DNA from 2 places in the Pseudalkalibacillus sp. NRS-1564 genome. Region 2 is predicted to be linked to the other one. Evidence: a T-box and tRNA genes for the amino acid it is inferred to sense, from the RefSeq annotation. Region 2 holds a T-box; the other holds one or more tRNA genes.
The links. The T-box of region 2 lies ahead of ileS (isoleucine--tRNA ligase). A T-box ahead of a tRNA ligase gene usually reads a tRNA of that ligase, here a tRNA-Ile.
Positions count from the first base shown of each region.

Region 1 (16,440 bases), on a different contig from region 2:
TCATCGCATAACTATGATTATGCCAAATATCCATTGTCATTAGGCTGCGATGAAGCTTCTCATGGTCTCCCGCTATATATTTCATAATCTCAGTCACTTGATACGATGCGATAATATCAACGATAGGAGAAATAACCCCGATCGTGTCACACGTTTCACCAGTCGTTCCTTCGCCACCCTGAATAAAGCAACGAAGGCAAGGCGTTTCACCAGGAACAAATAGTGCTGTCATTCCCCTTGAACTTACCGCCCCACCATATACAAAAGGAATATTCATTTTAAAACAAGCATCATTTAAAAGAAAACGTGTGGAAAAGTTATCGGTCCCGTCCATAACAAAGTCCACTTCTTCCATAAGGTCACTTACGTTACTTGCATTAACATCCGCTATGATCGCTTCGATTTCAACTGAGGAATTCATTTTTTCTAGTTTCTTTTTGGCTGCAATTGTTTTTGGTAACGCTGCCGAAACATCCTCTTCGTCAAATAGCATTTGTCTTTGAAGATTGCTCTTCTCAACATAATCACGATCGACAATTCTTACATGACCGAAGCCCGCTCGCACAAGATGATTGGCAATCGCTGTCCCTAGTGCACCCATTCCTACAACAAGAGCCCGTGATTGACTGAAATTCTTTTGGCCTTCTTCGCCTATAGGAGAAAACAGCATTTGTCTTGAATACCTTTTAAAGTCATCCATTTAATCTCTCTCCTTTTGAACAAATTTATATTCTTCTTTTGTATTTACATTTAAAAACTGCTTTTTCAGTTCTTCAACTGTTATATATTGGGCATTAATTAATTCAAAAAGATCATTCATTTTTCTTTTTCCTGATAAAAGAAGCTCTTCGATAATGGATTGACAGGAAGAATGATAGATAGCACAGAGTGGCTGGCTTCTTCCAGAGCTCACCGGTATGACGGCCATTGCTTCTGGATGTTTGATCATTTCTTCAATTAGTGTAGAAAATAGACCATCCGTTACGAACGGCATATCACAAGCGACCGTTAGATAAAGATCACCATTCGTTTGAGTCATCCCAGAATAAAGACCTGCTAGCGGTCCCATCCCTACAAATTTTTCCTCATCTCTTATCACTCTTATATCTTTTGATGTGCTCATGCTAAACTGCTCTAATAAATCTCTATTTGTTACGATAATGGATTCATTTACAACAGGGTGAAGTTGATTCAGTACCACTTCATAAAAAGGCTTGCCGTGATAAGTGGCAAATGCTTTTGGGGATCCAAACCTTCTGGACTCCCCTCCTGCTAGCAATGTACCTATTATTTTTATAACCACCATGCACCTCCCACAAGAGCGCCAATCATAGACGAGGCGAAATTGACCACGTCATTATTAAATCCTTTTATACCGCTGATTTTGACTGTCCTATTTCCACAATGCATATGGCGTTCAGTTTTTGAACCACATTTCTGACATTTTAACTCTTCTTGCAAGGTTGCTCCAATTAGCGTATCGCTTAAACAGCCGACAAATCCTGCGACCGTAACAATAACTAACCCCAGAAAAGATAAGTCAAAAACAAGTGAACCAACTCCTCCAATTAAACCAGCTCCGAGCAAAGACGCCAATATACCTGGCATACTAATAGCTCCAGAAGTGCCTGCCGGAACGAATTTCATCGTTATTATATGAAGGGGGCGTCGCTTTGAGAGAACGCCAAGTTCAGATGCCCAGGTATCAGAATTAGAAGTGGCAATCGCACTTAGAAAAATAAACAGCCATACATCCCCAGGGAATAAAAGCATCATTATTCCAGCGAAAGCAGCAACCCCTCCATTTGCAAGAACTTGATACTGATCTCTCGAAGCGCCCTTTTCTACAATTTGTTCCACCCCATCTTTTAACTGCGCTTTATACTTACTCCATATAGTAGAAGTAAAAAAAAGATACCAAGAAGCAAGAGCCCTTTCCAGCCAAAACCTAGTGCGATCGCGCACCCAACACCTGTGGCGGCTATTGCTCCATTTCTCGAAAGTGCATGAACTTTATATCCTAGAATACCTGTTATAGCACTTAAAAAAGCGTAAATGATCATTTTACGTTAACAAGCTGTTCATTAGTAATGATGGCTTCCACAGGTACGTCAAAAGATTCGGTTGGCACCTTTTCAACGACTTGAAATTGATAGGCAAGGGATACGGTTGAGTTTGAATAGTGTTGCAAATATCGATCATAGAAACCGCCACCAAATCCAATCCTAAATCCATTAAGATCAAAAATGAGACCAGGAACAAGCAAAAGATTTATTTCTTCTGGGGGACACACTACTGTTTTATCGGGGCGAGGTTCTTCCAACCCAAAATAAACGCTTTCTAGCTGATCCCACTCTGTTAAGTAGCGAAAAGTCATCTGCTTCGTCTTCGGATTGCACTTCGGGACTGCTACTCTCTTTCCATCAGTCCAAGCTTTTTCTATAATTTTCTTCGTATTTATTTCACCTTTCATTGCCACGGTTAATCCGATCGTTTCAGCCTTTTTGAATGGTTCATATGTATAAAGACGTTCACGTATTTGTTCATCAAGCAATATTTTCTCATCAGCACTAATTTCTTTTAATTTCACTTTCATGTTTGTTCGCCATTCATGTTTTGATTGCATCATCATTCCTCCTACTTTTCTCTTCTATTAGTTTACGAGAAAATGTGCAAATAAAAAAGCAGTAGGATATCCTACTGCTTACTTTGTTTCGCGATGTAACGTCTGCTTTTTAAGTCTTGGGCTGTATTTTTTAAGTTCAAGACGATCAGGGTTAGTACGTTTGTTCTTCGTCGTGATGTAGTTACGATCGCCTGTTTCAGTGCAAGCCAATGTAATTTGTACGCGCATGAATATCCCTCCAAATCCTATCAAACTGTTCATTTAACAACATACTTCATTATGATAACAAACATATCTCATTCAATCAAGTTGTTTTTGTTGAAGAAAGTGACTCATATTTCTCAAGATAATCCTTCACCACATCTACGTACGTTGCATGCGACCAGGTTAAGGGTGCTACAGATAGTGGTTTACCCGTGTAAGGATGAACCTGTTCTGGTAGTATACCACTTGTGAGGGCCTGCTTAAATACCCAATCAATATGATTCTTCGCATCGCGAAGTTGTTCAATCGTTTGAGCACTAGAAATTTTCCATTTGGCGATCCATAGAGTACAAATAACCCAAGGATTCCCTGGTACTTCTTCTACATTTTGTGATTGTTGAAAATAATAATCACTAACATAACGTGCTACACCGCCTATACTTGTTTTGACAGACAGGCGTTTTTCAATTTCTTCCATTGTACGAACGACCCTTGGATCATCTGCAGGGAATACTCCAAAAGCAAATAGACCAAACAAACTGCTTTCTATTGTATAATCCTTCGTTATCTCTCCAGTCTCACCATTGCGGTATAACCCCCGAATAAAGCAGGAACGGGTCTTATCATATAAATGTGTCTCAATTCCTTTTTTGATCCGCTGTGCCCCTTCAAAATAGCTATCAGCGCGGTCATCTTCACCAAATAGCCTTGCAAACGAATGAGCTGCCATCAAACCTCCATAGCAAGCTGAAGCTGTAAAGCTAAAAATTCCAAATCGCTCTTCCCAAAGATCGTAAGAAGGAAGTGGTAAATCTAGCGCTTCATCCATAAATTGCAACAAGAACTTAGCTCCTGGCCGTACTAAGAACTTATAGAGCGATTGAGCAAATTCAATATCTCCTGTCGATTGATAATGCTCCCAAAAAGCCCAGAGAACAAGAGCAGTTTCATCTTCTTGTATTGGAAGCTGAGATTGCTTTAAACGATCCACATAGGGATGCCAGCTCGATCCTACAGAGCCATCAGGATTGTATTTGTGATGTAAATACCCTTCTTTTGAAAGAAGCTCTGCACAGCAGCGATAGAAGTTCGCCACCATTCCATGGTAACCTGCTTTTGACATCGCTGAAGCAATGAGCGCGCCATCTCTTGGCCACATATAACTATAATGGTCTCTATTGTAATGCAAAATGTCTGAATCATTCGCCGCAATAATCGTTCCATTTTGGTTGGTTTGCGTTCGAACAATTAATAAGCTTCTTTTATAAAGTGAAAGAATGTCCGATCCTAAGTCTGTCTCAGGTAACACCGACTTATTCACCCAACGGTTCCAGTACATCCGAATTTTTTCAACAGTCAATTGTGTTCCAATCTCACTTACATACTCATGAATACTACTAACTTCTTCCTTCGTTCTTCCAACTGTCATCCAATAATAGGCTACTTTCTCACTGTTGGGTTCCAGCTTCGTTTCCAAAGAAAATGTGCTATCTACTGATCCCTGTGCGATGGGATTCACATGTAAGTGGCCGTCTTCAGCATCGCGCCACGTACCTTCAGCAGCCTGGAATCGTTTCACACCAGAAGTATACTGTTTAATCCCCGCCCCATCTATTTCACCATTAAAAAGAAAATATCGATATCGTTTGTAATGAATCATCGACTTAGTATCCGGACAATAATAAGCTGTATCGCCTACTTCAGTTTCATAAATATTCAGATCTTGATGAAAAAAAATCCTAACGTCACGTCTTTGACCTTCAAGGTTATGAATCGTAATCTTACGAATCATCAGCATCTCACGCTGATGGACCCCCTCTTCAAACACAAGCTTAATTCCGAGATGAGGATGGACAGCCGTACTATATGTTACCAGCGTGTCTTGATCATAATTAGGCTGAATCTCCCATTCAGATGAATGTAACCATGAAAATTTCCCATCTACCCAAACCCCTATACGATTTGCATGACCTTGAACGTGATTTTGCTGCCCAACATACGGATAATAAATATCTCGTATTTGAAGAAACTGGTCCATATTTATAAGCAATTGTCCATTTCCTATTACTAAGTGTCTTGGCATTTTGCTACCTCCTATCCATCTCCTACACTAGTTTATTGCACGAGTGGACAGGTCATTACTTAAGCTTTCTAATTATATGAAAAAACCACACTCTAATTTAGAGTGTGGTTCGATCACTATGCATTAAGGTCGTATCGTTTCCCCTTCACAACATAAATCACGCTTTCGGAAATGTTCGTACAGTGATCACCAATACGTTCAACATAGCGGCATATAAATGAAAGCTGTTGAATTTGACTAACACTTTCAGGATGTTCGGTCATTAACTCAAGTAGCTCCTTCACAAGACGACCATACATGTTGTCAATTTCATCATCTGCATCAGCAACAGCCATAGCCTTATTCACATCTTCATCATAGAAAGACGCAAGAACTTCTCTCAACATGTTATTTGCTTTCTCAGCTAGCGCTGGGATTTCTTCGATTGGCTTTACGAATGGCTTGTCGCCAATACGGATAATCGACTTTGCAATGTTGACCGCAAGATCTCCAACACGCTCAACATCTGTTGTAATTTTAAGTGCTGAGATGAGTCTTCTCAAATCTGTTGCAAGCGGCTGCTCTTTGGCAATTAACCAGATCGCTCTTTCATTAATTTCTTCCTCAAGTCTGTTTATTTTATGGTCATTTTCAATGATCTCAAGAGCTTTGTTAACATCCTGAGCTTTTAATGCTGTAATCGCATCATCAACTGCTATTTGTGCTAGTGATCCGAGTTCAAGTAGTTGTGACTTTATCTCATCTAACTGTTCCTGGAAATTCTCTCTTACTACCATAGTTGCTCACCCCCGAATTTATTAACCGAAACGGCCTGTAATATAATCTTCTGTACGCTTGTCAGTTGGATTAGAAAACAGCTGATTCGTATCAGAAAATTCAACGACTTCACCGTTTAAGAAAAAGGCGGTTTTATCAGAGATACGAGCTGCTTGTTGCATGTTGTGCGTTACGATAATAATACTGAAATCTTTCTTTAACTCTTGAACAAGTTCTTCTACTTTTAGAGTAGAGATTGGGTCAAGCGCAGATGTTGGCTCATCCATCAAGATAACATCAGGCTCAATTGCGAGACAGCGAGCGATACAAAGGCGCTGTTGCTGACCACCAGATAAACCGTAAGCATTTTCGCTAAGACGATCTTTTACTTCTTCCCAAAGCGCTGCACCTTTTAAGCTTTTTTCGACAATTTCATCAAGTACTTTTTTGTTTTTAATGCCGTGAATTTTGGGACCATAAACGACATTTTCATAGATTGATTTTGGAAATGGATTCGGCTTTTGGAAAACCATCCCCACTTTTGTGCGCAAATCTTCTACTTTGTATTTGTTCTCAAAAATATTTTTCCCACGATAGTTAATATCACCAGACATTTTTACAATTGGCACCATTTCAACCATTCTATTAAGAGCTTTAATAAACGTGGATTTACCACAACCGGATGGCCCGATAATGGCTGTTACCTGTTTTTCTGGAATTTCGAATTTAATATCTTTTAGAGCCTGGTCTTTTCCGTACCATAAATTAAAATTTTGAATGCTATATACAGAATCTTTTTCTTTTATCTGTTCTTCTGACCGCGGAGCTTTTACGACTTTCTTTTCATCCATAACTGTTTTCATTTTCAAAATCCCCTTTACACATTGATGAGAGTTTTACGTAGCTACAGTCTTTTAGAAAACTTATTTCGAATTAAGACAGCAATTGAATTCATAATGAGCAACATCGCAAGAAGAACGATAATTCCAGCTGCCGCAACATCATGGAACTCTGTCTGAGGTCGACTTGTCCAGTTGAAAATTTGGATTGGCATAACGGTGAAGCCGGACAAGAAATTCTCAGGCAAGTAAGCTACAAACGTTAATGCACCAATCATAAGAAGTGGCGCTGTTTCACCGATTGCGCGTGATAGCGCAAGAATTCCTCCTGTTAAAATCCCAGGGATCGCAGCTGGTAATACAACCTTTTTGATTGTTTGCCATTTCGTAGCACCCATCGCATAAGAAGCCTCTCGAAGCTCTTTTGGAACCGAACGTACAGCTTCTTGAGCAGCAACAACGATTATTGGCAAAATTAATAAACTCATCGTTAAACCACCGGCTAGAACACTGCGCCCCATTTCCAACATCCGAACAAATACAGTTAGACCAAGTAAACCAAAAACGATCGAGGGCACACCTGCTAAATTTGAAATATTTATTTGAATAAACGTTGTAAACTTATTTTTCTTTGCATATTCTTCAAGATAAATCGCGGTTCCAACTCCAATTGTAAGTGCCACTGGAGCTATCACTGCCATCATCCATAAAGTACCGAAAAATGCTGCTTTAATCCCTGCTTTTTCAGGGAAACGAGACGCGAAATTTTGAAAGAACTCAAGATTTAAGTAACCAATTCCTTGAGTGAATATCCGATATAACAAGATAACAAGCACTACGAGTGCTAGCATTGTTGCTCCAAAGAAAATTCCTTTAAGAATCTTATTTTGAGCCAGTCTGGTTTGCATTTTACTTTTTACTTTTGCCTGATCTACTAATTGCATTAGTATTCCTCCCTGAATCTACGAGAAATATATTGCGCGATAAGGTTCATGATAAGTGTGAAAAGGAAGAGCGTCATCCCAACAGCATAAATGCTGTAGTAAATTGTTGTTCCATAACCAGCATCCCCTAGACTTACCTGCACAATATAAGATGTCATTGTCTGTATAGACTCCGTTACATCTAGAGTAAGTTTTGGTGTTGCACCACCTGCGACTGTTACGATCATTGTTTCACCGATTGCTCTTGAAATCGCAAGTACAAAAGATGCAATAATTCCTGATAATGCTGCTGGTAGAACTACTTTCACAGCAACCTCAAATCGTGTAGCGCCAAGTCCGAGTGCACCTTCTCGAATTGCGTTCGGTACAGAGCTCATCGCATCCTCTGAGAGAGATGCAACCATAGGAATAATCATAATCCCTACAACGATACCGGGGCTTAACGCGTTGAAAATAGGAAGACTCGGAATAATATTTTGTAGAACTGGTGTAACAAAAGTTAAAGCAAAGAAACCATATACAATCGTAGGAATACCTGCTAATACTTCCAGAATCGGCTTAATGATTCTTCTAACGCTATCACTTGCATATTCACTCAAATAAATGGCTGCTGCTAAACCTAACGGAATGGCAACGAGCATGGCGATCCCGGTAATCATTAATGTTCCAGAAATCAGTGGCCAGATTCCATAATCAGGGTTGTCTCCAAAAAACGGGTACCAATCTTTATTCGTAAAGAATTCAATAATTGAAACACGGTTGAAAAACGTAATTGTTTCTACAATCAATGTAAAAACAATACCAAGCGTTGTTAATACAGAGATAATTGCACATAAAAGCAATAAGCCCGGTACAAGTTTCTCCATAAACTTCGCTCGTGATTGATTTTTCTCTTTTTTGTCTTTAATCATCTGACGAACAGAGCTTTGCATTTATTACTCCCCCTCACAAAGAGCAAAACAGGATAAAGTGAGGAGCCGTAACTCCTCACCAATCTGTTTCATTTTATTCTTACTTACCAGCGATTTCTTCTAGTTTGTTCATGTCTTCTGTATACTTTTCTTCTGGAAGAGCTACATATCCAACTGCTTCTGCCATTTCACCAGCGTTTTCTAGTGCATATTTAGTGAAATCATATACTGCAGGATTTTCTTCTACTGCAGAGTGCTTCACATAAGTGTATAGCGGGCGAGACAGTGGCTCATATGTTCCATCTTGAATTGTTTCTGCATTTGGTTCTACAGCTTCACCGTCACCATTAACGATTGGAACAATGTTAAGGTTATCTTTGTTTTCAAGGTAGTAAGCATAACCGAAGAATGCCATACCGTTTTTAGAGCCAGTTACACCATTTACAAGTACATTGTCATCTTCAGAAAGTGTTGCTTCTTTCACCATTTGCTCATCTTCTAGTACTACTTCATTAAAGTAGTCATACGTTCCAGAATCTGTACCAGGGCTAAATAATTCGATTTTTTCTTCAGGCCATTCAGGGTTAACGTCGCTCCACATCGTTGCTTCGCCTAACCAGATTTTCTTTAAGTCGTCAATTGTAAGCTGATCTACCCAATCATTCTCAGAGTTAACAACGATAGAAAGACCGTCTTTTGCAATTTCAAATTCTGTGAAGTCAATACCAGCTTCTTCAAGTGCAGCTGTTTCTTCTTCCTTGATTGGACGAGAAGCGTTACTCATGTCTGTTTCACCAGCAGAGAATTTCTCAAATCCACCACCAGAACCTGAAACACCTACACTAACTTTTACATCAGGTTGTACAGAAGCGTATTCTTCAGCAACTGCTTCCATAATCGGGAATACTGTAGAAGATCCGTCCATTAGAACTTCGCCAGATACTTCTTCACCAGAAGCTTCTCCGCCGCTGTTTGTGTTACCAGAATTATTTCCGCAAGCTGCTGCGAAAATCATTACCATCGACATAACTACCATAAGCATAATGCCCTTGAACTTCATGTAATTTCCCCCTAAATGGATGTTTGTACTTTGTGACCAACCAGGTTGTTTGTGTATTGGCCTCTCAATCACAATTCTTAGAATACAGGCTAGATATTAATGTCGTATAAACCGAATGTAAAGAGATTGTAAATGCGTGTCGGAAAACGTTTTAATTAGTCTTTTTGGTGCATACCTTACTTTTGCAATGCATTCAGCCTATCACTTCACCTCAATCTGACAGATATTATTCATTAATTTGTCCTTAAACAATAAAAAAAACCGCTTTTCAGCGGTTTTTCATGAAATGCTATTCTGTTTCTTTTTTGTTAGCCTCAATAGGTTTCTTCGCTTCATCTTTTAAATCAAAATAAGCATCTAGAACGCGTCCACCTATTTTTTTATTAACATATCCTGAAGAAGAATCATTTACTTCTGGAACTACTACAGAAAAGGCTACTTCGGGATTATCATAAGGTGCATAGCCAACAAGGGTCAAATTATATCCATCTCCGATTTGCGCTGTTCCAGTCTTCCCAGCAGCTTGATAATCATCACTTTGGAAATAAGGATAATGTGTACCTGCGGTTCCATTTGCCGTATTCATAACCATCCACATCCCCTTTTGGACATGTGTCACTTCTTCTTCACTCATTTTAATTTTGTTTAACACCTCTGGAGTGTTTTGGAAAAGAATAGTATTTGATAGACCATCTTTTTCAGAAGGTTCATGAACTTCTTTTAATATGTGTGGCTCAATACGATAGCCGCCATTTGCGATTGTAGAGGTATACTGAGCCATTTGCATTGGTGTATACGTATCATACTGTCCAATTGCAAAATCGAGAATTTTACCAAATTCATTCACACCTCCGTTTAATCCTGCACTTTCACCAGGGAGATCAACCCCGGTTTTAACGCCTAGACCAAACTGAGAGAATGACTCTTTTAGCTCATCGTAAGCTGAAGGGTCATAACTACTACTTTCGTACGGAGCATAGTCATAGTCAGCCATCTTCATCGCGATTTTCCACATATATACGTTTGAAGATCTTTGTAAAGCAACTAGGTCTGATATAGGCCCCATTGCATTAGCCGTATATGAAGATTTTTTACCTTCGTCCTTAAAGTATAAAACTTCATCCACAAGCGTCGTATTCGGGTTAATAACACCATACTGATAACCTGTTAAAACAGTTGCTCCTTTAACAGTCGATCCCATTGCGTAGGAGTCACCGATCACTCCAAACGTTCGGTCTTTAAACTCTCCGTTGCTATATTCCTTACCAGCAAGAGAAAGAATTTCACCTGTTTTGGGATCCATCATGACTACATAGCCTCGTGTTGCCCCATATTGTCTTGCATCACGAAGCTCTTCATCGAGAATTTTCTCGACTTCCTTTTGAAGATCGATGTCTAATGAGAGGACCAAATCGTTTCCTCTTTGTCCTTCAATTACTTTCGGTTCACCAATTGGCTCTCCTGATTTGTCGGTCACGTAGGTTTGCTTTTCTTTTTGACCTTTTAAGTACTCTTCATATTCTTTCTCGAGATAGCTAATCCCCACTTTGTCATTTCTTTCGTAATCTCTCAAACCATAATAATCTAACTCATCCTTAGGGATTGGTCCGACCCTTCCGAAAATTGTTTGAAGAGTATTTCCATAGGGATATTCTCGAGTTGCGTCTGCTTGAATTTCTATTCCAGGTAGTGAACCAAGGTTTTCACTTACTTTAGCAATTTCATCTTCAGTTAAACCAATCTTAATTGTTTGAGATGATAAAGCGTACCTAGTATCCATCGCCCTTTTGATAGCAGCTACCTCAAGCTCTTGTGGATCGTTCTTAATCTCTTCTAAATCATCATCATTAATCCGTTCAATTTGGAGTTGATAAGCCTCACTCGACTCAAGTTCTTCCCACTCTTTTTCCGTTAGCTTTGCCTTCGCTTTTTCCGGATTCGTTACAATCCAATAATCTTTAAGATCTCGATCAATGACATCATCTGTATCTTTTTCAATATACCCAGCTAATTTCTGAGCTAATTCAAGCCTCTCAGCTTGCTTAGTATTCTGCGTTCGGATATATGTAAGCGCAAATTCAGGGTTATTATCAACCAGAACTCGCCCATAACGGTCATACATTTTCCCACGAGGTGCTGTTGATTCTGCTGTAACATTCTCAGTTTGCTCAGAAACACGCTCGTATTCTTCACCGTTTACAATCTGTATAACGCCCAGTCGAAGAATTAATATAGAAAACAAAAGGAATACAGATAAAAATAATATATTTAGCCTTAAAGGCACATGATTTTTCTTTTTCTTCGTGTTCACGATAGACTCCCTTCCCTTAAACAAATATAGACACCTGTTCCAGACAGGTGTCTCTGCTCTCTCTTCTACTTACTATACTTAGTGATATAAAAAAAGTAAAGGGTCTAATGAGCTATTGTACGGTGTCAGGAGAAGGGTTTGGGGGATGGGGAGCTTGAAGTTTTCTTACAAATAAGTAAATAAACGAATGGCCAGCACCAACAATTAATAATAAAATCGGAATGCTCGTTTCATCGTCGAATAACGCTACTGTTATTAAGAATAAAAGAACGGAAACAATTCGTCCTAAGTTTAAGTATACCTCTCGAACGACAATATACTCAATCCGCATTTCAACTGCATTCCAAGCCTTACCGATCACATCGTACGTAAGCGAAATGTAGGGGACAAGTAAAAGTGGATAAGCAAGAGAAATACAAACACCATACATTAACAACCGGGCAAACGTTAGGTCGGATACAAGTAAAAAAACCGAAGCGTAAAGAATAAGTCCGCCATATAAAATAGCCTTCTTACGATATCGCGGTTTAATCAATCTCGTCGCCAAATAATAAGCTAAAAACGATACTCCTGAATTAACAAGTCCAAAAGTACCAATTGCAAGCTCACTTTCCGTCGTAATAAAAACTAGGACAACGATAATGAAAATAAAGGTACCTTCTCTTATACCTTGAAAAAAATGCGCGTGTAAAATGTTAAGCCAATCTGTATTCGCTTTTCTTTCTTGAAAAACACGTGTAAATGAAAAAGTCCCTTTGGCAGAACGACGTTCGAGAAAGAAACTTAAGATTACAGCTGCGAAAAACAAAGCAAGTGAGACGGCAAATATTACTTTGTACCCCGTGAATGCTTCTAGACTTGAAATAATAACACCAGCAAATATTGGCCCAATCATCCCAGCGAAAGATGTAATTAAACCAAGGAATCCATTAAAGAAATCCCTTGTGTCCGGTTCTGTAATTTCGAATGTTAGCACATTAAATGCAAGCCAATAAAAGCCAAACCCTATTCCGAGTAAAGCGCCCAGTAAGATAAGCAAATGACTAGCGTTCTGACCAAGAAAAAGCACTGTTATATAGAAAAGAGCGAGAAAAATCACTCCAATCCGCAATACAATAACTCTATCCATTTTTTTAGCCCATCTACCTGCGAGAATAAAGGTAAGCGGCTGACTTATAACCGCAGCAAGGTTGTATATACCTATATCCGCAAAATCACCAGACTGCTTCCACAAGTAAACATTTACGAACGTATTTGAGAGCGCAATACTCAGCGCGTATAAACCACCGATTGTAAGTAATAACAACAAATCTTTTGTTACCTCTATCTCACCAATCATATGTTTTATAACTTTCATAACAAACTCCCCTTTTTTCATCCACCCTTATTTTGACTTAAATTCTGTTCGTTATGCGGATGAAACAAAAAGGATAAACTGTTTTTGAAAGGGGACTGGGTATGTATTACTTTCTATATCGGACAGACTACATTTCTGAAAACAGTCAAATCCAACTACTTCAAAGCGTTCAACATCTTATAGGAGATGATGAACACTCGTTCTTTATTTATAGGATGAGGCACTATCTTCAAATCCAATATCGAATTGATCTCATCTCTTTAACCATCACAGATCATCAAGTTCTGATTTGTACACCTCATGATTTTGAAACTGGCTGTGATTTTACAGATTTTATAATAAATTTCATGCTACACCATTTAGGAACAATTTATACCTTAATCGAACCATAATAGAAAAACCCCCAACATAAATGTCGGGGGTTTTGAAAGCTTGGTAAATTATTTAGCTGCTTCGTAACGCTTTGCAACTTCATCCCAGTTAACTACATTCCAGAATGCAGCGATATAATCAGGACGTTTGTTTTGATACTTAAGATAATAAGCATGCTCCCAAACATCTAGCCCAAGAATTGGTGTAACACCTTCCATTACTGGAGTATCTTGGTTTGGAGTGCTTGTTACTTCAAGTTCTCCACCTTTTACTACTAGCCAAGCCCAGCCTGAGCCAAAACGACCAGCTGCAGCATTAGCAAATTCTTCTTTGAAGCTTTCAAAGCTACCAAATTTCTTTTTAAGTGCTTCGCTTAGATCACCTGATGGTTCGCCGCCACCGTTAGGGCTTAGCAATTGCCAGAAAAGTGAGTGGTTAGCGTGCCCGCCACCATTGTTTCGAACAGCAGTGCGAATGCCTTCAGGAAGTGCGTCAAGGTTGCCAAGAAGATCTTCAAGGCTCTTAGATGCATGCTCCTCATGACCTTCTAGTGCACCATTTAATTTTGTTACATATGCGTTATGGTGCTTGTCGTGGTGGATCTTCATTGTTTCTTCGTCGATGTGTGGTTCTAGTGCATTGTAGTCGTAAGGTAGTTCTGGTAGTTCAAATTTAGCCATTGTGAATCTCCTCCTTAAATATAGTATGTAACTTGCTGTTAGGGTAGCGTTAGCCACCACTTGAACATGATGTCGTCACAAGTTTACACTAGCAGAATTGTCATGCGTTTTCAAATAATAAACCTTTGAATTTCCGCAACACAGATAAAGTTTCCCCTCAGTATATGGAATTAAACATCTTAAAAGAAAAAATCGAGAATTAACATCGTAATAACATACATAAAACATAAAAAAACTCGTCATTATTTGACGAGTGGGATCTTTATTGAGTGGTGGCTCCGGACGGAATCGAACCGCCGACACGAGGATTTTCAGTCCTCTGCTCTACCGACTGAGCTACAGAGCCGAATCATGTTATCAGTATTAATTTTAATTAGTATGTAGTTTGCATTTACATTCAAAATAATTTGGAGTTGCTATGAGCTTAGGTTGCCCCTAGAGCACTCCATTTAAATTCTAACAAAGAAGTATGTTCGACGTAGTAAGAATTTTATTTTGGTTGCGGGGGCAGGATTTGAACCCGCGACCTTTGGGTTATGAGCCCAACGAGCTACCGAACTGCTCCACCCCGCGATGATGTAAAAGAACCTAATTTGCATCCATTTTTTAGAAAGCTAACTTTTAGAAAATGGAGGAGGAAGAGGGATTCGAACCCCCGCGGGCGACTAAGCCCCTGTCGGTTTTCAAGACCGATCCCTTCAGCCAGACTTGGGTATTCCTCCGATATGCATTTGGTGGACCCTGCAGGACTCGAACCTGCGACCGGACGGTTATGAGCCGTCAGCTCTAACCAGCTGAGCTAAGGGTCCTTATGTAATAAGTGGGGCGGCTGATGGGAATTGAACCCACGAATGCCGGAATCACAATCCGGTGCGTTAACCACTTCGTCACAACCGCCATGTTGTATCGTTGAAATATATGGTAGCGGCGGAGGGGATCGAACCCCCGACCTCACGGGTATGAACCGTACGCTCTAGCCAGCTGAGCTACACCGCCATATGGCTCCACAGGTAGGATTCGAACCTACGACCGATCGGTTAACAGCCGATAGCTCTACCACTGAGCTACTGTGGAATATTTCTTAACGACAAGAACTAATATATCATATGGATAAAGAAAGAGTCAATAAGTTTTTCAAATTTAATTGAATTAATCTTAATTTCAATTATGAAAATACTATATCACGCTTTCATTTTGTCATCAAGAACTTATAGGACATACACTAGGAACACAACCACCATAATCGTTTGGAGTAATCCTTTCATAACAGCTCCACCAAGAAAACCAAGCAATGAACCTACACCTACTTGAACAGATTCTTTAAAAGCTTTTCGATGAATAACTAGTTCAGCTAAGATAGCCCCGATAAATGGTCCAAGGATGATCCCTGCAAACGGAATGACAAATGGGCCAACAAGTAAACCAATTGTACTCCCCCATATCGCCGCCTTTGACCCTCCATACTTCTTCACGCCAAATAAATTACTAGCATAGTCCACAACAAATAATAGCATCGTCAGCAGAACTTCAACAATCCAAAAGGAAATAGTCATTGAACCAAAATCAAAAAACACCCCATACAGGATAAACCCAACATAAATAAATAGTACGGCTGGAATAATTGGATAAATCAATCCCACAAATGCAATGATGAATGACGCAATGATCAGGCACCATAATAGAATATCCACGCTTTTAACCTCCCTTCAACTTGACTCTATTTTAGCGGAGATGTCACTTTTCTTCTATATAATGATAAAAAGAAGCAGAGGCATCCCTCTGCTTCCCACATTTATTCTTCTCCAATGACGGCTTCTGCAATATTAACCGCATGGTCACCAATACGCTCAAGGTTACTGATGATATCAACAAAAACAATTCCAGCACTTCCAGTACATTCACCCTCATTTAGACGAAGGATATGCTGCTTACGAAGCGTTCTTTCCATTTTGTCGATCTTATCTTCTAGCTTAACAACTTCCTGCGCCTTAGCTACATCCCATTTATCAAGTGCATCAAAGGCTTCATTGAGTGCAGAAAGAGTCAGATTAAACATTTCATCAAGGTCTTTCATAGCAACGTCAGTCATCTTCACTTTATTGCTTATTTGATAATCAACCAACTCAACAATATTCTCCATATGATCGCCAATACGCTCGATATCACGAACTGAGTCCATTAGCATACCGTGTCGTGTCGACTCATCTCCAGACAGAGAAGTTGCTGATAATTGGATAAGGTAATCTGTAATTTTATTATCCAGGTTGTTAATAGCTTCTTCATACTGAGCGGTTTTT
Region 1 covers NZ_JBITPM010000019.1:262,200-278,639, reverse strand. Annotated here, with positions in the region: gene ACIFPW_RS11420 (ThiF family adenylyltransferase) at 1-700, opposite strand, end outside; gene mobA (molybdenum cofactor guanylyltransferase) at 701-1,303, opposite strand; gene ACIFPW_RS11410 (DUF92 domain-containing protein) at 1,294-1,965, opposite strand; gene ACIFPW_RS11405 (5-formyltetrahydrofolate cyclo-ligase) at 2,060-2,626, opposite strand; gene rpmG (50S ribosomal protein L33) at 2,705-2,854, opposite strand; gene ACIFPW_RS11395 (glycoside hydrolase family 15 protein) at 2,931-4,913, opposite strand; gene phoU (phosphate signaling complex protein PhoU) at 5,030-5,689, opposite strand; gene pstB (phosphate ABC transporter ATP-binding protein PstB) at 5,711-6,532, opposite strand; gene pstA (phosphate ABC transporter permease PstA) at 6,574-7,452, opposite strand; gene pstC (phosphate ABC transporter permease subunit PstC) at 7,452-8,384, opposite strand; gene ACIFPW_RS11370 (PstS family phosphate ABC transporter substrate-binding protein) at 8,464-9,423, opposite strand; gene ACIFPW_RS11365 (peptidoglycan D,D-transpeptidase FtsI family protein) at 9,713-11,734, opposite strand; gene ACIFPW_RS11360 (MFS transporter) at 11,847-13,091, opposite strand; gene ACIFPW_RS11355 (hypothetical protein) at 13,193-13,483, shown strand; gene ACIFPW_RS11350 (superoxide dismutase) at 13,532-14,143, opposite strand; tRNA gene ACIFPW_RS11345 (tRNA-Phe) at 14,414-14,489, opposite strand; tRNA gene ACIFPW_RS11340 (tRNA-Met) at 14,640-14,716, opposite strand; tRNA gene ACIFPW_RS11335 (tRNA-Ser) at 14,773-14,865, opposite strand; tRNA gene ACIFPW_RS11330 (tRNA-Ile) at 14,876-14,952, opposite strand; tRNA gene ACIFPW_RS11325 (tRNA-His) at 14,965-15,040, opposite strand; tRNA gene ACIFPW_RS11320 (tRNA-Met) at 15,063-15,139, opposite strand; tRNA gene ACIFPW_RS11315 (tRNA-Asn) at 15,143-15,217, opposite strand; gene ACIFPW_RS11310 (DUF456 domain-containing protein) at 15,352-15,834, opposite strand; gene ACIFPW_RS11305 (Na/Pi cotransporter family protein) at 15,936-16,440, opposite strand, start outside.
Region 1: it encodes a tRNA-Ile, which carries the amino acid that the T-box ahead of ileS (isoleucine--tRNA ligase) is inferred to sense. The anticodon was not compared.

Region 2 (16,584 bases):
TTTTCTTCACAGTGGGCAACAATTGCTAGGTTACTAGCTGCCGCGCGCTTCATCGCTTCTAGCATCATTCCAGCATCTTGAACACCAACGCCATCATCTGTTAAAGCAAACGCACCGTTTGTTTTCAACCCTTCAAAATTCGTAAGCTCTTGACCTAGCTGTCTTGTTGTAATCGCTCCGTATGGTAGGACGCGAACACTTGCCGTTTCTTTGATTCGATTCATTAACGTTTCCATCGTTTCTTCATTGTCTGGGACAGGTCTTGTATTCGGCATCGCTGCGATTGTTGTAAATCCGCCTTTCGCCGCTGCTTTTGTACCTGTTTCAATCGTTTCTTTATGCTCTCCTCCCGGTTCTCTTAAGTGCACATGTAGATCAACGAGCCCTGGAACTAGGAGGTTCCCTTTCGCATCAAAGGTTTCGTACTCCCCCTTTTCAATGCTCTGTGCGATTGTTTCAATTTCACCTTCTTGATTGATAAGAACATCGCGATCCATCAATTCTCCAGATTCATTAAGTAGTTTCGCGTTTTGGATTAGCATTACACGACCATTCCCTTCTTAGTAGGTTGTAGGACCAAGTTCAAGCAGGCCATTCGTACATAAACACCGTTTTCCATTTGCTTAAAAATTCTTGAGCGTTCACATTCCACTAATGATGTCTCAATTTCAACGCCTCGATTGACCGGCGCAGGATGCATGATAATGCTGTGTTTCTTCATACGTCTTTCTCGCTCTACCGTTAGGCCGAATGACTGGAGGTAAGAATCAGTATCGCTTCTTCTTGCATGGCGTTCATTTTGAATGCGGAGTAGCATGAGGACATCTGCCTGTTCAACCGCTTCACCCATTGTGACGTATGGGTATTCATTCATTGTTTCATCTTGCCATTCACGCGGGCCCGAAAAACTCACTTTTGCGCCAAGCCTATTTAATACGTTCGTATTTGACCGCGCTACCCTGCTGTGCTTTATATCACCAGCGATCACAACGTTAAGACCTTCAAATCGCTTGAACTCTTGACGAATCGTGAGGAGATCTAGCAGCGATTGGGTCGGGTGATGCCCGCATCCATCGCCTGCATTAATGATGGACATGGACGTTTTCTCAAGTAGCGGTTCGAAATACTTCTCATCTTTGTGCCTTACGACTACAGCACTTGCCCCTATAGATTCAAGGGTTTTAATGGTGTCGTATAGCGTCTCCCCTTTTTGAACGCTTGATGATGACGTTTCAAAATTCAACACCTCATATCCGAGTCGCTTCTCTGCTACCTCGAAGCTAAACCTTGTTCGGGTTGACGGTTCGAAGAAAAGATTCGCTATAAACACGGGCTCCTGTCTTTGAATACTTTTTCCATTTCTAAAACGTTCAGCCTGCAGTAATATTTCATGAATTTCATCTAATGTAAGAGAGGTCATATCAAGTAAATGCTTCACATCACTCACTCCGTTTCGTTAATATTTTTCTCAAAAAAAACACCCTGAGCGTTGTCAGGGTGCAGAAGGATAGACGCGTTTAAGTTAACGCATCTCTTTCCCACCCTTTTAGGTCTCTCTGTACCTTTTTAAAGGATGATGCTATGCAGCTGGTTCGTTATTTTCAAGATCTTCTTCAAACATTTTCTCAACCGATTGCTGTGAGCTTCCGCCAGGCAAAATGAGGTTCAGCGTAATACCAATGACGGTCGCAAGCGCCATTCCTGCAATTTGCAAGTTGTCACTAACCTGGATGAATGCCCCACCTACACCGATGACTAGGATTACGGAGGAGATAATCAAGTTGCGCTTTTCACCAAGATCAATTTTGTTATCAATCAGCATGCGCAAGCCAGATGATGCAATAATTCCGAAGAGAAGGATCGACACGCCGCCCATGACAGCCGTTGGAATCGTTGAGATAAGAGCTGTTACTTTTCCAATGAAGCCGAACATAAGGGCAAGGACAGCAGCCCCTCCGATGACGAACACGCTGAATACTCGTGTTATCGCAAGCACACCGATGTTTTCCCCATATGTCGTATTCGGCGGTCCACCAAGGCAAGATGCGATCATTGTGGCTACTCCGTCTCCAAGAATGGAACGATGGAGACCTGGAGTTTTCAAGAAATTCTTGCCGGCAACTTTACTTAAAACCATCTGATCGCCAATGTGCTCTGCAATCGTGACAACTGCAATTGGTACCATGATGAATAAGATTTCCCATGAGAAGACATCAACCGGGTTGTAATCCGCAAACGGGATGATGAAATCCGGCATTTGAAAGAATGAAGCTTCTTTAATTGGAGTAAGGTCAACAATACCCATGAAGTAAGCAAATGTGTATCCAGATACAATGCCGATTAAAATCGGAATCAGGCTGAAAAATCCTCTTAAAAACATGGAAGCGAGAATGGTTATCCCTAGCGTGACAAGCGCGACAGTAAAGTGCGTGCCGCTATAGGCTTCCGTAGCAGGGTTATTCATCGCCATGTCAATCGCCGTTCCTGCAAGACCTAGTCCGATGACCATGATCACGGGGCCAACTACGATCGGTGGAAGAAGTTTTAACAGCCAGTTTAACCCAAGCGCTCGAATTCCAATTGCGACAAGACCGTAGACAATCCCGGCAAAAAAGCTTCCGATCATGGCTCCCTCAGGTCCGTGCAAAGAGACGGCTGAAATGATTGGTGCAATAAAGGCGAATGACGACCCCAGGTATGCTGGGATGCGACCTTTCGTTATGGCAAGATAAGCTAGCGTCCCAAGTCCACTTGAGACAAGGGCGACCGCCGGATCAAGTCCGACGAGAAATGGAACTAATATCGTTGCGCCAAACATGGCGAATAAATGCTGTAAGCTTAATGTGAGCCAGCTTGAAGGTTTGGGTACCTCTCGAATTCCTAATACTTTTTTCATGATGTATTCCTCCTTGGTTGTGCGTGTCCCGGCCATCGTTTTTCTTAACCCTTAAGGTATAAAAAAACTCCTTGCATGGCCGCAAGGAGGTACACGCGTGTCCTGAAACGGAACGCGTCTCCTCCCTTGGCCGTCTCTCTGGACGGATTTAAAGGGAGCACGATTTATGATTGTGATAAGCTAACTTGGTCAAAGTCATCTACTTCTGTAAGAGCAACTTCAATGATTTCTTCTTTTGCTGTTGGTACGTTCTTCCCTACATAATCGGGACGAATTGGTAATTCTCTGTGTCCACGATCAACTAGCACCGCCAGTTGAATTTGTGATGGACGTCCAAGATCCATTAAGGCATCCATTGCAGCACGAACGGTTCTGCCTGTATAAAGGACATCGTCAATAAGTATCACTTTTTGATCTGTTACATCCTTTGAAATGCTTGTGCCTTTTATTAGGGGATCCTGATCTTCGTTTTTGTGAGTAAGGTCATCGCGATACATGGTGATATCAACTTCTCCTACTGAAATCGCTGATCCTTCAATTTGTTCGATTCGTTCAGCTAACCTCTCAGCTAAATAAATGCCTCTTGTTTTAATCCCAACAAGCATTGTATTGTCAATGCCTTTATTACGCTCTAGAATTTCATGTGCAATTCGCGTAAGCGCTCTTCGAATCGCTTGATCATCGAGCAAAATGCGTTTGTTTTCCATGATGATCGCCCCTCTCTCTTTATCGATCTGTGGCATTAAAAAACCCTTTTGCCATGAGGGCAAAAGGGTTTTGGGCATACAAATGTACCGATCGTACATAGCCGTTTTTCCTTTGCAGCCTCACGGGACTGTCTTTAAAGGGTATGCTATTGTCTATAAAGAGTATCGCAAAGATCTCTTCTTAAGTCAACCTTAATCTTGTCTAAGTCGCTTTAATAAACGTTCAATATCTTCTGGAATAGGAGCAGAGAATTCAAGCCACTCTTCTGTTACAGGGTGACTGAAGCCTAGAACACCGGCATGAAGAGCCTGACCATCAATCGGAAGCGACTTTCTTCTTGGGCCATATTTAGGATCACCTGCAACGGGATGATCGATATATTTCATATGAACTCGAATTTGATGCGTACGACCAGTTTCAAGCTTACACTCAACATAAGTAAACTGCTTATAACGTTCTAGAACATGAAAATGCGTAACCGCATCTCGGCTATTTTCATCCGTTACCGTCATCTTCTGACGATCTTGCTTATCTCGCCCGATTGGTGCATCAATTGTCCCCACGTCATGCTGGATGTTGCCATGAACGATGGCAGTATAACGTCGGTTAACGGTTTTAGCTTGAAGCTGCTTTACAAGTGATTCATGGGCTTTGTCGTTCTTTGCGACCATTAATAATCCTGAAGTATCTTTATCAATCCGATGGACGATACCAGGACGGACAACACCGTTAATACCGCTTAGATCGTTAACTTGATACATTAACCCATTAACAAGCGTTCCGCTAGCATGTCCTGGAGCTGGGTGAACAACCATTCCTCGTGGTTTGTTCACGACAAGAACATCCGCATCCTCGTAAACAATCTCAAGGTTCAGATTTTCTGCTACAATTTCTAATTCTTCAGGCTCAGGAACGGTTACTTCGATCTCATCGCCTGCTGTTGCTTTATAATTGCCTTTCACGTCTTCGCCGTTCACTTGAATATTTTTATCTTTAATCCAAGCTTGAACCTGGCTACGCGACCAGTCATTTTCATAAGAAGTAATGAGCTTATCGATTCGCTCACCTTTCTCTTCTTCTGCTACTTTAAATGTGAATTTTTCCATTAGTTTTCCCCTTTAGCCTGCTTACTTTCAAAAATGGTTCCGATAAAGATAAGAATAACACCTACAACAAGGGAGGCATCGGCAACGTTAAAGATCGGAAAATCATAAGAGAAGATAAATGTGTTCACAAAATCTACTACTTCTCCACGAAGGACTCGATCTATAAAGTTCCCTATTGCACCACCAAGTATGAGTGCTAGGGTGACGCTAACGAAACGGCTATGTTTATATTGTCTCATATAATAAATAACCGCTCCAATGACGAAAATGGTAATGATATAAAAGAAAATCATCTGTCCTTGAAGGATTCCGAAGGCGGCGCCCCGGTTTCGATGAGAAGTTAGATAAAGAAAATCATTGATTAATGTAATGTTTTCACCATATTCCATGTACTTCACAACAAGCCATTTCGTCCACTGATCTAGAACAATGATGCCTATGGCTATGAGATATTTCCACACGAGCGCTCCTCCGATCAAATGTTACTTCCTATGAAAGTTTAGCACAGCTTGCTTCAGCAGACAATCGAAACTGAGCTAACAACAAAGAAAAGACGCTTCGCATCGCAAAGCGTCTTTTCGATATATTTCTTTAATTAGTAATGATTTTTAACCGTTTCAGCACAGCTAGCGCAAAGAGTTGGGTATTCGCTATTAGCGCCAACGTCTTTTTTCACTTGCCAGCAGCGCTCACACGTTTCTCCCTCAGCAGGTGAAACGGAGATCGCTAGTTCTTCATATACTTTCGCTTCTGCTGGTGCTTCAGCCTTCGTACCGGCCAATGTAGCACCTGATACGATAAAGAGCTTCTCAAGATTTGCTACGCCTTCAAGCAAATCCTTCGTACCATTATCAGCATAAATATGAAGCTGAGCGGTTAACGATTTACCAATTTTCTTCTCGTTACGCGCTTCTTCTAGTGCTTTTAGAACTTCGTCACGAAGCTCCATCACATGATCCCATTTTTCTTCAAGATCAGCTGTACCTTCAAAATTCTTCACTTCTGGCATATCGGAAAGCTGTACATACTCTTCCTTCTCACCAGGGACAAACTGCCATACTTCTTCAGCAGTGTGCGGAATGATAGGCGAAAGAAGTTTCGTAAGCGCAACAGCTGTCTGATAAAGAACCGTTTGGATCGCACGGCGGTTCGGGTGATCTGCATGTTCAATATAAAGCGTGTCTTTCGCGATATCGAGATAGAACGAGCTCATTTCAATTGTAAAGAAGTTATGGATCGTATTATAAACCGTTAAGAACTGATACTCATCATAAGCTTTTTTCACTTTCGATACGAGATTATTTAGCTTCACAAGCATATACTGATCAAGTTCACCTAAATCCTTATACGCCACTTGATGCTCTGTTGGATCAAACCCTTCAAGGTTCCCAAGCATAAAGCGGAACGTGTTGCGAATCTTTCGGTACACTTCAGCTACTTGTTTTAAAATATCATTCGATACGCGAACGTCAGCTTGATAATCCGCCGATGATACCCATAGACGAAGAATATCCGCACCCAATTGTTTCATAACATCATTCGGTACCATTGTATTTCCAAGTGACTTACTCATTTTCTTTCCTTCACCGTCAAGAATAAATCCATGACTGAGAACCGCTTTATAAGGTGCTTTCCCTGTTACGGCTACAGCTGTTGAAAGGGACGAGTTAAACCAGCCACGGTACTGATCAGAACCTTCTAGATACAAATCAGCAGGTCTTGCAAGGTCGCTTCTTTCTTCCAGAACAGCTTGGTGAGAAGAACCTGAGTCAAACCAAACATCCATGATATCCATTTCTTTGCGGAATTCACCGTTTGGACTATGCTCTGAAGTAAATCCTTCAGGTAGAAGTTCTTTTGCATCCCACTCAAACCAAATGTTTGATCCATGCTTACGGAACAATTCTGATACATGAGCAATTGTCTCATCTGTAATGATTGGCTCATTATTTTCGCCATAGAACACTGGGATTGGAACGCCCCATGCACGTTGACGAGAAATACACCAATCTTCACGATCCTTCACCATATTATGAAGGCGAATTTCACCCCATGATGGGAACCATTTCACATCTGCTACAGCTTGAAGAAGTTCAGGGCGGAACTCTTTGATCGACGCAAACCACTGCTCTGTTGCACGGAAAATGATTGGTTTCTTCGTACGCCAATCGTGTGGGTAAGAGTGAGTGAAGAATGTAAGCTTCACTAGCGCGCCAACTTCTTCAAGTTTTTCAGTAATTGGTTTATTTGCTTTGTCATAGAACATACCTTCAAAGCCAGGAGCTTCGTCAGTGAAAACACCTTTCTCATCTACAGGGCAAAGGATGTCTAGCTTATACTTTCTTCCGATCATATAGTCATCTTCACCGTGTCCCAGGGCTGTATGAACGCAACCTGTACCTGCGTCAAGCGTTACGTGGTCACCAAGGATCACAAGAGATTCACGATCGTAGATTGGATGCTGAGCCGTCACGTATTCAAGTTCGCTACCTTTTACGCGCTTCACTTCACTTACGTTGTTCCACTCAAATTCTTCTTTTAATTGATCAACAAGCTCTGTTGCTACAACATATTTCGTACCATCCGCTTCAATGACGCTGTATTCAAACTTCTCATTCAACGCAATGGCAAGGTTTGAAGGAATTGTCCACGGAGTTGTTGTCCAGATGATAAATTTCTCATCGCCATCAAGAACACCTTTTCCATCTTTTACATCAAACGCAACGTAAATCGATGCAGAGCGCTTATCTTGATACTCAATCTCAGCTTCTGCTAATGCTGATTCAGATGTCGGAGACCAATAAACGGTTTTTTTATCTTTATAAATATAACCGCGCTTCGCCATTTCTCCGAACACTTTAATTTGCTGTGCTTCATAGCCTTTATCAAGCGTAATGTATGGGTTATCCCAATCAGCACGAACTCCAAGTCGCTTGAATTGTTCACGCTGACGATCAACTTGTTTTAATGCGTATTCTTCACATTTCTTTCTAAATTCAGCAACCGTTAACTTCTTACGATCGACGCCTTTTTTCGTTAACGCCTGCTCGATTGGAAGTCCGTGCGTATCCCAACCAGGAACATATGGAGCATTAAAACCGTTCATTGATTTATATCGAACGATGATATCTTTTAAAACTTTGTTCTCTGCATGACCCATATGGATGTCACCATTTGCATATGGAGGGCCATCATGTAGGACGAATAGAGGGCGGTCCTTCGTTCTTTCCTGTACTTTTTCATAGAGATTAATGTTTGCCCATTCTTTTTGCATGTCGGGCTCTTTATTCGGTAAATTTCCTCTCATCGGGAATTTTGTTTTTGGCATTAAGAGCGTTTCTTTATAGCTCATGAGGTTTCCTCCTTCAACTTATAACGAGCAACAACCGTAACGATCTTCAGCCACTCGGGAGTTGTTTCTTCAAAGTGTGCTACAAAATAAAAAAACCTTCTCGTCCCCGAAAAGGGACGAGAAGGTTTTCCCGTGGTACCACCCAAATTAAGCTTTGCGCTCACTTTGCATTCGTAACGTGAATGATTCGCCGAGGCTTACTTATCGTTCAGCACGGGACTCAGGGGCGATCTTCTCTGATTGCTTAACACCGGCTCACACCATTCCCGGCTCGCTTTGTTAAGTAAGAATCAGATACTCTTCCCATCTTCGTCGATCGTTATTGCTATTAATAGAAGTATAGTGTAAATAAAAATAAGAAGTCAAGGAAATGACAAAAAATAAATGAGTGCTTTATGCTTTTTCTTCGATTTGCTCCTGTTGCTGATCTTCTTCCTCATCAAATCGAGCCACTAAGCCATCCCAGTCTTCATTATTTAGCATCTCTAGCTGGGCTTCAACTAGCATACGAAAACGCGTGCGATAAACCGCTGCTTGTTTTTTCAGCTCTTCATTATCCATGGAGATTTTACGCGCTTTAGCAAGCGAATCATTAATAATGTGGTCGGCATTTTTCTCAGCTTCTTTTACGATGAGCTGGGATTCTTTCTTAGCGTTTTGTCTCACTTCTTCCGCTGACTCTTGTGCTACTAGGATCGACTTATTTAACGTTTCTTCAAGGTTTGAGAAGTGCCCAAGTCGTTCTTCTAGAAGCTTCACTCTCTCATTCAATTCTTTCTTTTCTCTGATTACCGTTTCATAATCTTTGATTACCTGATCAAGAAACTCATTGACCTCATCTTCATCATAACCGCGGAATCCGCGTGTAAATTCTTTGTTATGAATATCTAATGGTGTTAAAGGCAATTCAGCCACCTCCGATTTACTCTCTTTTTTCATATACCCGGCTTACTCGTATTTCGACAATCATTTGGATATTCCTTCTATTTATGACAAACTATTTACGAATTTGATACGTAATTCGCCATTTATCCCGCTTTGTTTTGCCATCAACAGAAATAATCTTACTTCTACCTGAACCTCGTAACGATAAATAGTCTCCCTCTTTCACTTCAGCAGAAGGTTGACTGACGATCTTCCAATTTAATTTCGCTCGATCATGTTCAATCATCGGAGCAACCTTACCTCGTGATAGATTGTATACTTCTGCAAGTACCGTATCCAAACGAAGGCTTGTTACTGTGCCTGACTGCTCCTGCCAGGAAGCTTCTACGACGCTTACGCTCGTTAATGGAATTTCGTTAGGAGATATGGACGCTTTACCTGCATGTGTTAAATTCATTTTCACGAAATCCGCAATTTCCTTCGCTACGATTAAATGCGCAGCACTATCCTGCACAAGGATATCTCCAAACTTCTCACGCTTAATTCCAAGACCCATCATTGCCCCAAGCAAATCTGGATGAGTAAGTGATACGAATTTGGCTGGATATGTAATTCCAAAAGCGATTATCTCGAAATCTTCCGTTGTTGGTTCAAAGTAAGGAGGAACAAGAAGAGCCCTCTGACGCTCAGACCCTTCAACTCCACCTGAAAAAAACACGCCCACGTCAGAGTGATTTCCAATGATTTGCCTCACCATATCCTGTTCTCTTGGATCAAGAAAATCGGTTAATCTTGGAGCATACCTTTCTTGAACCTCATCCTGCCATTGTAAAACGCGATCGACAAATGTTCTTTCTTCTGGACGATAGTGTTCGTAAATAGACATTAGCCTATGAATCTAAAGACCGCAATAATTCCATATTGCACAAACTGAAGTGCGAAAATGGCTACGATCGGAGAAATATCAAGCATTCCACCGATTGGAGGAATAATCTTACGAAACGGAGCTAGATATGGTTCTGCTATAGAAGCAATCATTCGTCCAATAGAAGATTCTCTTGCATTTGGAATCCATGACATAAAGATGTAAATGATGAGGATCCACGTATAAATTTGTACTGCTGAAAGTAAGATTGAAACTATGTTCAAACTTTTCACCCTTTCTTAATTACTGGTCTTCGTAAATTTCATCTGTAATGTTACCTGAAATTTCAACATTGTCCGGTGTACATATAAACGTATCCGGACCGAGTTTCTGAATATCGCCACCAACAGCGTAGACTGTTCCACTTAGAAAATCAACAATGCGTCTCGCCTGATCTTGTGGAATACGTTGAAGATTCATCACAACAGACTTCCGATTTTTCACGTGATCAGCGATATCCTGAGCTTCAGCATACACTCTTGGTTCAACTAGCACAACTCTTGAGTTCTTATGAACGCTTTGAAGACTTACCACATTTTGTTTAGACTGCTTACGATTCGCTCGAGTTACTTCAGGCTCTTCTTCTTCCATATATGAATCTTGCTCCTGCTGCTCATCCAACTCTATCGTTTCATCATCAAGTTCAAAGAACTGCTTGAATTTCGTTTTGATACCCAATTCCCTGCACCTCCTGGAGAGCTTATTTTATTTTTCATTTCCGACAAGTGACGATCCAATGCGAACATATGTCGCGCCCTCTTCAACAGCAATTTCATAATCATTTGACATCCCCATTGAAAGCTCATTGCATGGAGCATGTGGGAGTGAAAGGCTTTGGACACGTTCTCCAAGCTCACGAAGTTTCTTGAAAACATCTCGAATTTCATTTGTATTATCTGTATGCGGAGCCATAGCCATTAATCCTACGACTTTAATAGATGAGAATTCATTAAGTGACTCAATAAAAGGTAGCGTCTCACCTGGCGATAATCCATGCTTAGATTCTTCACCAGACACGTTAACTTGCACAAAACAGTTTACTTCACCATCAGCTCTCTTTTGTATTTCTTTAGCTAGAGATATACGATCGAGGGAGTGAATATAATTTACAAATGGAAGAATGTCTTTTACTTTACGAGATTGTAGTGTGCCAATAAAGTGCCACGAAGGCAATGTGCCAATAGCTTCTACTTTCTTCAATAGCCCCTCATCACGACTTTCACCGAAGTGAGTAACGCCAGCTTCTAATGCTTCTTTTGTACGTTCGACGCTAACATATTTCGTCACCGCTACAACATGAATATGCTGAGGATCACGACATGACCGTTCTGCTGCTGCGTTAATTTTTCCTTTGATTGTTTCTAGACTTTCTCTTACATTCACGATAACGCTATACCTCCCCGAGTCCTATGTATGCCATCATTCTTCCTGTTTTTCCATTTTCATTTCGGTGAGAGAAAAACAGATTGCTACAGCTTGTACAATAGTCACTAACTGATAGTTGACTCGCCTTAATCCCTGACCGAAGGAGGAGCTCGCGATTCACGGCTTTTAAATCAAGCTGGTATTTCCCTGTTGCTTTTTCATCAAAAAACAGATCCTGATCTCCTACTAGCGCTTTAATGTGTTCGATAACGCCATCATCAACCTCGTAGCAACATTTCCCTATTGAAGGGCCGACTGCAGCATAAATATCGTCGGTTTGGATTCCATCATTGTTCCACGCACGAATCATCTCTCCTGCAATATTCTTCGTTGTTCCTTTCCAGCCTGCGTGGGCAATCCCCACTCTTTTAGCTGATGGCGCATAGAAATAGAGCGGTACGCAATCGGCATAAAGAGCGGTTAGAAGAACTTCGGGATCATCTGTATATAGCCCGTCCACTTTCGGAACGGCATCTTGATGATTCGTTGCTCCTCGTCCCTTATCCGCTGCTGTTACATTCGCAATGTCGGCGCCATGAATTTGCTCACCAACGATCCATCGATCAAGGGATTGTCCGATATCATAGGCAAGGGTTTCGCGATTTATTAGTACATCTCTCGCTCGATCTGGTACGTGGAATCCAAGATTCAAGCTAGAAAACGGAGTCTGGCTAACTCCGTTTCTACGGGTTGAAAAACCTGCTATCAGGTTATCGTTCCGTTCAGCTTGATCTGGAAATTTCAGTGCCAGTGATGTTTTATGTGTTGATGGTTGAAATGGTTCTTTTTCCACAGTTGCACCCCTTTATACCATGATACAGTTTATACCTTATTTTATCATAATATGTTGTGCCTAAGGGATATAGATTGTTAGATCTTTCTTTCCTTATGATTCTTTCTGAAACGATTCGCCATCAGCTGTATCATGATGTCTTACTAGAATGACATCTGACCCAATTTTCACTATGTTGCGCCATGGAATAACGACATCACTTTCTCGCGCAAACAATCCCATCATTTTACCTGCCCCTGGAATCACAATCGCTTCTATTTTTCCTGTCGTTAAATTAATTTCCAGATCAGCGATGTGACCAAGCTTACGTCCATTCGAGACATTCACAACATCTTTCACCTGAAATTCTGATATTTTTATCATCGCGCACCCACCTTTCATCTCATTATATGAAAAGAAGGCAAAAGAAAAGACCTGTTTCCCAGGTCTCGTTCTAACTTTGGATATTTTTATTCATTTGGTGTATCGCCGCTTTCTCGAGTCGGGACACCTGTGCCTGCGAAATTCCAATCTCATCTGCTACTTCCATTTGCGTTTTACCCTGGAAGAATCTCATTTGTAAGATCATGTTCTCTCGCTGATTTAATCTTGTCATGGCTTCCTTTAAAGCAATATCTTCAAGCCACTGGATGTCTTTCTGTTTATCATCACTGATTTGATCCATAACGAAAATGGGATCGCCTCCATCATTATAAATAGGTTCAAATAATGAAACAGGATCCTGAATCGCATCAAGTGCAAAGACTACTTCTTCCTTCGTCACCCCAAGCTCTTTGGCAATTTCAGTCGGATTTGGTTCTTTGGAATTCTTCGTCATTAATTTATCTCTAATCTGGAGAGACTTATAAGCGATATCTCTTAAAGATCGTGACACTCTGATCGGATTATTGTCACGGAGATATCTTCTGATTTCACCGATGATCATCGGCACTGCATAAGTAGAGAATTTCACGTTTTGCCCTAAATCAAAGTTATCTATGGATTTCATCAGGCCAATGCAGCCCACCTGAAATAGATCATCCACGTATTCTCCTCGATTATTAAATCGCTGGATCACGCTTAGAACAAGTCTTAAATTACCATTCACTAGTTCTTCACGTGCCGAAATATCCCCTTCCTGCATCTGCTTAAAGAGTACTCTCATTTTTTCATTTTTAAGTACTGGAAGTTTGGATGTATCTACTCCACAAATCTCGACTTTGTTTCGTGTCAACTCATTCCCTCCTCATCGGAGATGCTGTCAAAGTAAAGTATCTCCGCGAGTGGGAATTTTATGCATCTATTATGCTAAGAAGCTCAGACCATTTTATTGAACTCTTTTCGAAGTCGTTTAATGATGCGCTTTTCGAGCCTTGAAATATATGATTGAGAAATGCCAAGTAAATCGGCAACATCTTTTTGCGTTTTCTCTTCTTCTCCAGCAAGACCAAACCTTAGCTCCATAATTTGTTTTTCTCTTGGATTAAGTGTTTCTAATGCCTTCACAAGTAATCTACGATCGACGCGAGCTTCTATCCCGCGCGTAATGATATCTTCATCTGTCCCTAGTACATCAGACAAAAGGAGCTCATTCCCATCCCAGTCCACATTAAGCGGCTCATCAAATGAAACTTCTGAGCGTATTTTATTATTCCGTCGAAGGAACATTAATATTTCATTCTCTATACACCTTGATGCATAGGTTGCAAGCTTGATTTTTTTCTCAGGATTAAATGTGTTTACTGCTTTGATGAGACCAATCGTACCAATACTAATTAAATCTTCAATGTTGATCCCCGTATTCTCAAATTTCCGTGCAATATAAACGACCAGGCGAAGATTACGCTCAATTAAAATCGACCTTGCTGCTTTATCTCCCTTAGGTAATTGAATTAATAAATGGGCCTCTTCATCTTTCGATAGAGGAGGAGGTAATGCTTCGCTCCCTCCTATGTAATAGATCTCATCAGGTTTAATACCAAGCTTCATTAGGATCCGCTGCCACCATAGAACTAACTTAATTTTCATTTTCCCCATCTCGAACTCCTCCTTGGTCGTCTTGTTTTCTCTTCTATGACGCAGTCGCCTTATGTCCTGTCAGCATTTTCGGATGAAGGATACACGTATAATCTTTTTCTCCTGAAATCGTATGAAAGCTTAATCCAACAAGTACTTTTTTGACAGTTAATGAACGCCCCTCCATCGAGATCAATACTTCATCCGGCTTTACAGCACACAAGAATTGATGATCTTGTCCGACTGCCCGAAACGGAACAATACGTAACCGATGTTCCCAACGATCCTCCTCTCCTTCTTCCTGGAATTCTGTGATGTTTTTGGCTTTCTGAATAAACGATGGTGGAAAGTTCGCTTCATGCACCGTCATATCGAGGATCATAACAGGTGAGCCGCTTAAAGGGTCTTGTAGCTGGTTGCCGCTATCGACAAGTGCTTTAGCTGAAATTGTCACATCATCAATTCGGATACTAACTTCTGCTAGTTGATCAAAATGAATTCGTGTTGTCTCAAGATGATCCACTCTTCTTTTTGAAAAAAACCAAACAATAGGGAAACCAACTATCACAAAAAGCCAGCTAATGGGGTCCCCAAATCCAGTACTTTGTGTAGCGACCGCTCCGTTATACACCGTCATATCTTTTTGAAAGAAATAATGCGCCCCCATCATTCCTCCGCCAATCATAAACGTGACAAAATAGAAGAGAAGCCAACATTGAAAAAAGCTACGAAACCTTGTAAAGCCAAACGTTACCACAACAATAAGTAAGGAGTAGAGCAGCTTCATGAATGGGTTTACCATAAATGTTAGGGCAGGAACAAAAAGAAAAAGCACATAACACGAAGCGATTAATGCACCAGTAACAAGCCGTCTCTTTTTCACTTGTTTCTTCAGCAGTATCCCAGTTAGCGCAAGTAGCATGTAATCGAAACAAAAATTTAGCAACCAGATCACATCAAGGTATACTGCCACCGAACGCCTCCCCCCTTGCGATTTTGATACTAAGTATAGACTAAGTTTCTTTATAAAACTGTCAGATTGTGCCGGTTAGAGCGAGGTTATTTTGGATAATTATCACTAGTTTTGTCAGGCGATCATCCGTCCAAAAACATAAAAAAAGCCGCCCTTCTAGAGGACGACTTCTCAATTAAATGGATTGATTTTGATAAGCTCCGTACGTTATTTCTATCCCTGTTGACGCAGGTATAAGCAATTCACAATAATACTCAGGAAAAGCTTTTTCTAGCGCTAAGCGAAGTTCATTCGACGATGCTTTGGCATGAAAGACAATTAATGTTGGACCAGCACCGCTTAAAGCAGCTCCATACGCTCCATTATCCATAGCAATCGCACGAACCTTTTCTAAGTCTGGCACTAGATGTTTTCGATAAGGTTGATGAAAAAGATCACGCTCCATTAGCTTACCCGCCAATTTCCAATCATTTTGAAGAGCAGCGCCTACAAAAACATTTGCGATATTGCTTGCCTCTACAGCTTCTTGAAAAGGGAGCATATCGGGCAACACCGATCGAGAATCCGTTGTTTTCAATTTGCGATTTGGAATTAGTGCGATCATCTCTAAATCAGTTACTTGATGTGAAATCGTTCCTATTCCTTCCTCTCCAGTTGCAATAACTAGTCCGCCATAAAGGGACGCGGCAACATTATCAGCATGACCTTCAAATGTTGTAGCAATCTGTACTTTTTCTTCAATCGTTAGATGAAGACCCATTGTAAAGTCCGCGATTTCGACAGCAGCGACAATGGCTGCAGCGCTGCTCCCAAGTCCCCTCTCTAAAGGAAGTTCACTCGTCATTGTCACAGTATAAGGAGAAGGTTTCTTTCCATTCCCATACTTCTTTTCGATTTGCTCGATTGTTTGATAAATCATATTATCTTTACCTGCTGGAAATACATCATCAAAGTCAACGTAATGAAAGGACCATTCTGAAGAGGGTTCTAATTTTACGTGCAAATAGCGATTGATTGCAAGACCTACTGAATCAAATCCTGGTCCAAGATTTGAAGTACTACCTGGAACTTTCAAGTAAAGGCCTTCTTCTCTATTCACTGGCTCACACATCCCTTGAGCTCCTCAAGAAACTGTGTTTTATCTGCTGCAACAACACGTGGTTTTGCAACAACAAGGTCCATTGCAGTGGAAGGATCTTTCAATCCATTCCCCGTTAATACGGCAACAACCTTTGATCCCTTCTTAATCTCTCCTGAGGCAACCTGCTTCATTACTCCAGCTACCGAAGCACACGAAGCTGGTTCAGCAAAAACGCCTTCTTTTTTGGCAAGCTCTTGATACGCATGCAAAATTTCATCATCTGTTACGCTATCGATTTTACCTTTCGATTCAATCACAGCTTCTTCTGCAAGATGCCAACTCGCTGGATTCCCAATACGAATGGCTGTAGCGATTGTCTCTGGATTTGGAATGATTTTCTTTTGAACGATCGCAGCGGACCCCTCAGCCTCAAATCCACGCATTT
Region 2 covers NZ_JBITPM010000011.1:188,848-205,431, forward strand. Annotated here, with positions in the region: gene ACIFPW_RS05920 (dihydroorotase) at 1-542, opposite strand, end outside; gene ACIFPW_RS05925 (aspartate carbamoyltransferase catalytic subunit) at 542-1,438, opposite strand; gene ACIFPW_RS05930 (solute carrier family 23 protein) at 1,580-2,896, opposite strand; gene pyrR (bifunctional pyr operon transcriptional regulator/uracil phosphoribosyltransferase PyrR) at 3,061-3,603, opposite strand; gene ACIFPW_RS05940 (RluA family pseudouridine synthase) at 3,796-4,710, opposite strand; gene lspA (signal peptidase II) at 4,710-5,171, opposite strand; gene ileS (isoleucine--tRNA ligase) at 5,306-8,062, opposite strand; T-box leader at 8,172-8,381, opposite strand; gene ACIFPW_RS05955 (DivIVA domain-containing protein) at 8,456-8,968, opposite strand; gene ACIFPW_RS05960 (RNA-binding protein) at 9,060-9,833, opposite strand; gene ACIFPW_RS05965 (YggT family protein) at 9,833-10,096, opposite strand; gene ACIFPW_RS05970 (cell division protein SepF) at 10,116-10,550, opposite strand; gene ACIFPW_RS05975 (YggS family pyridoxal phosphate-dependent enzyme) at 10,578-11,255, opposite strand; gene pgeF (peptidoglycan editing factor PgeF) at 11,263-12,090, opposite strand; gene ACIFPW_RS05985 (YlmC/YmxH family sporulation protein) at 12,184-12,453, opposite strand; gene sigG (RNA polymerase sporulation sigma factor SigG) at 12,524-13,303, opposite strand; gene sigE (RNA polymerase sporulation sigma factor SigE) at 13,387-14,106, opposite strand; gene spoIIGA (sigma-E processing peptidase SpoIIGA) at 14,141-15,058, opposite strand; gene thrB (homoserine kinase) at 15,234-16,169, opposite strand; gene thrC (threonine synthase) at 16,154-16,584, opposite strand, start outside.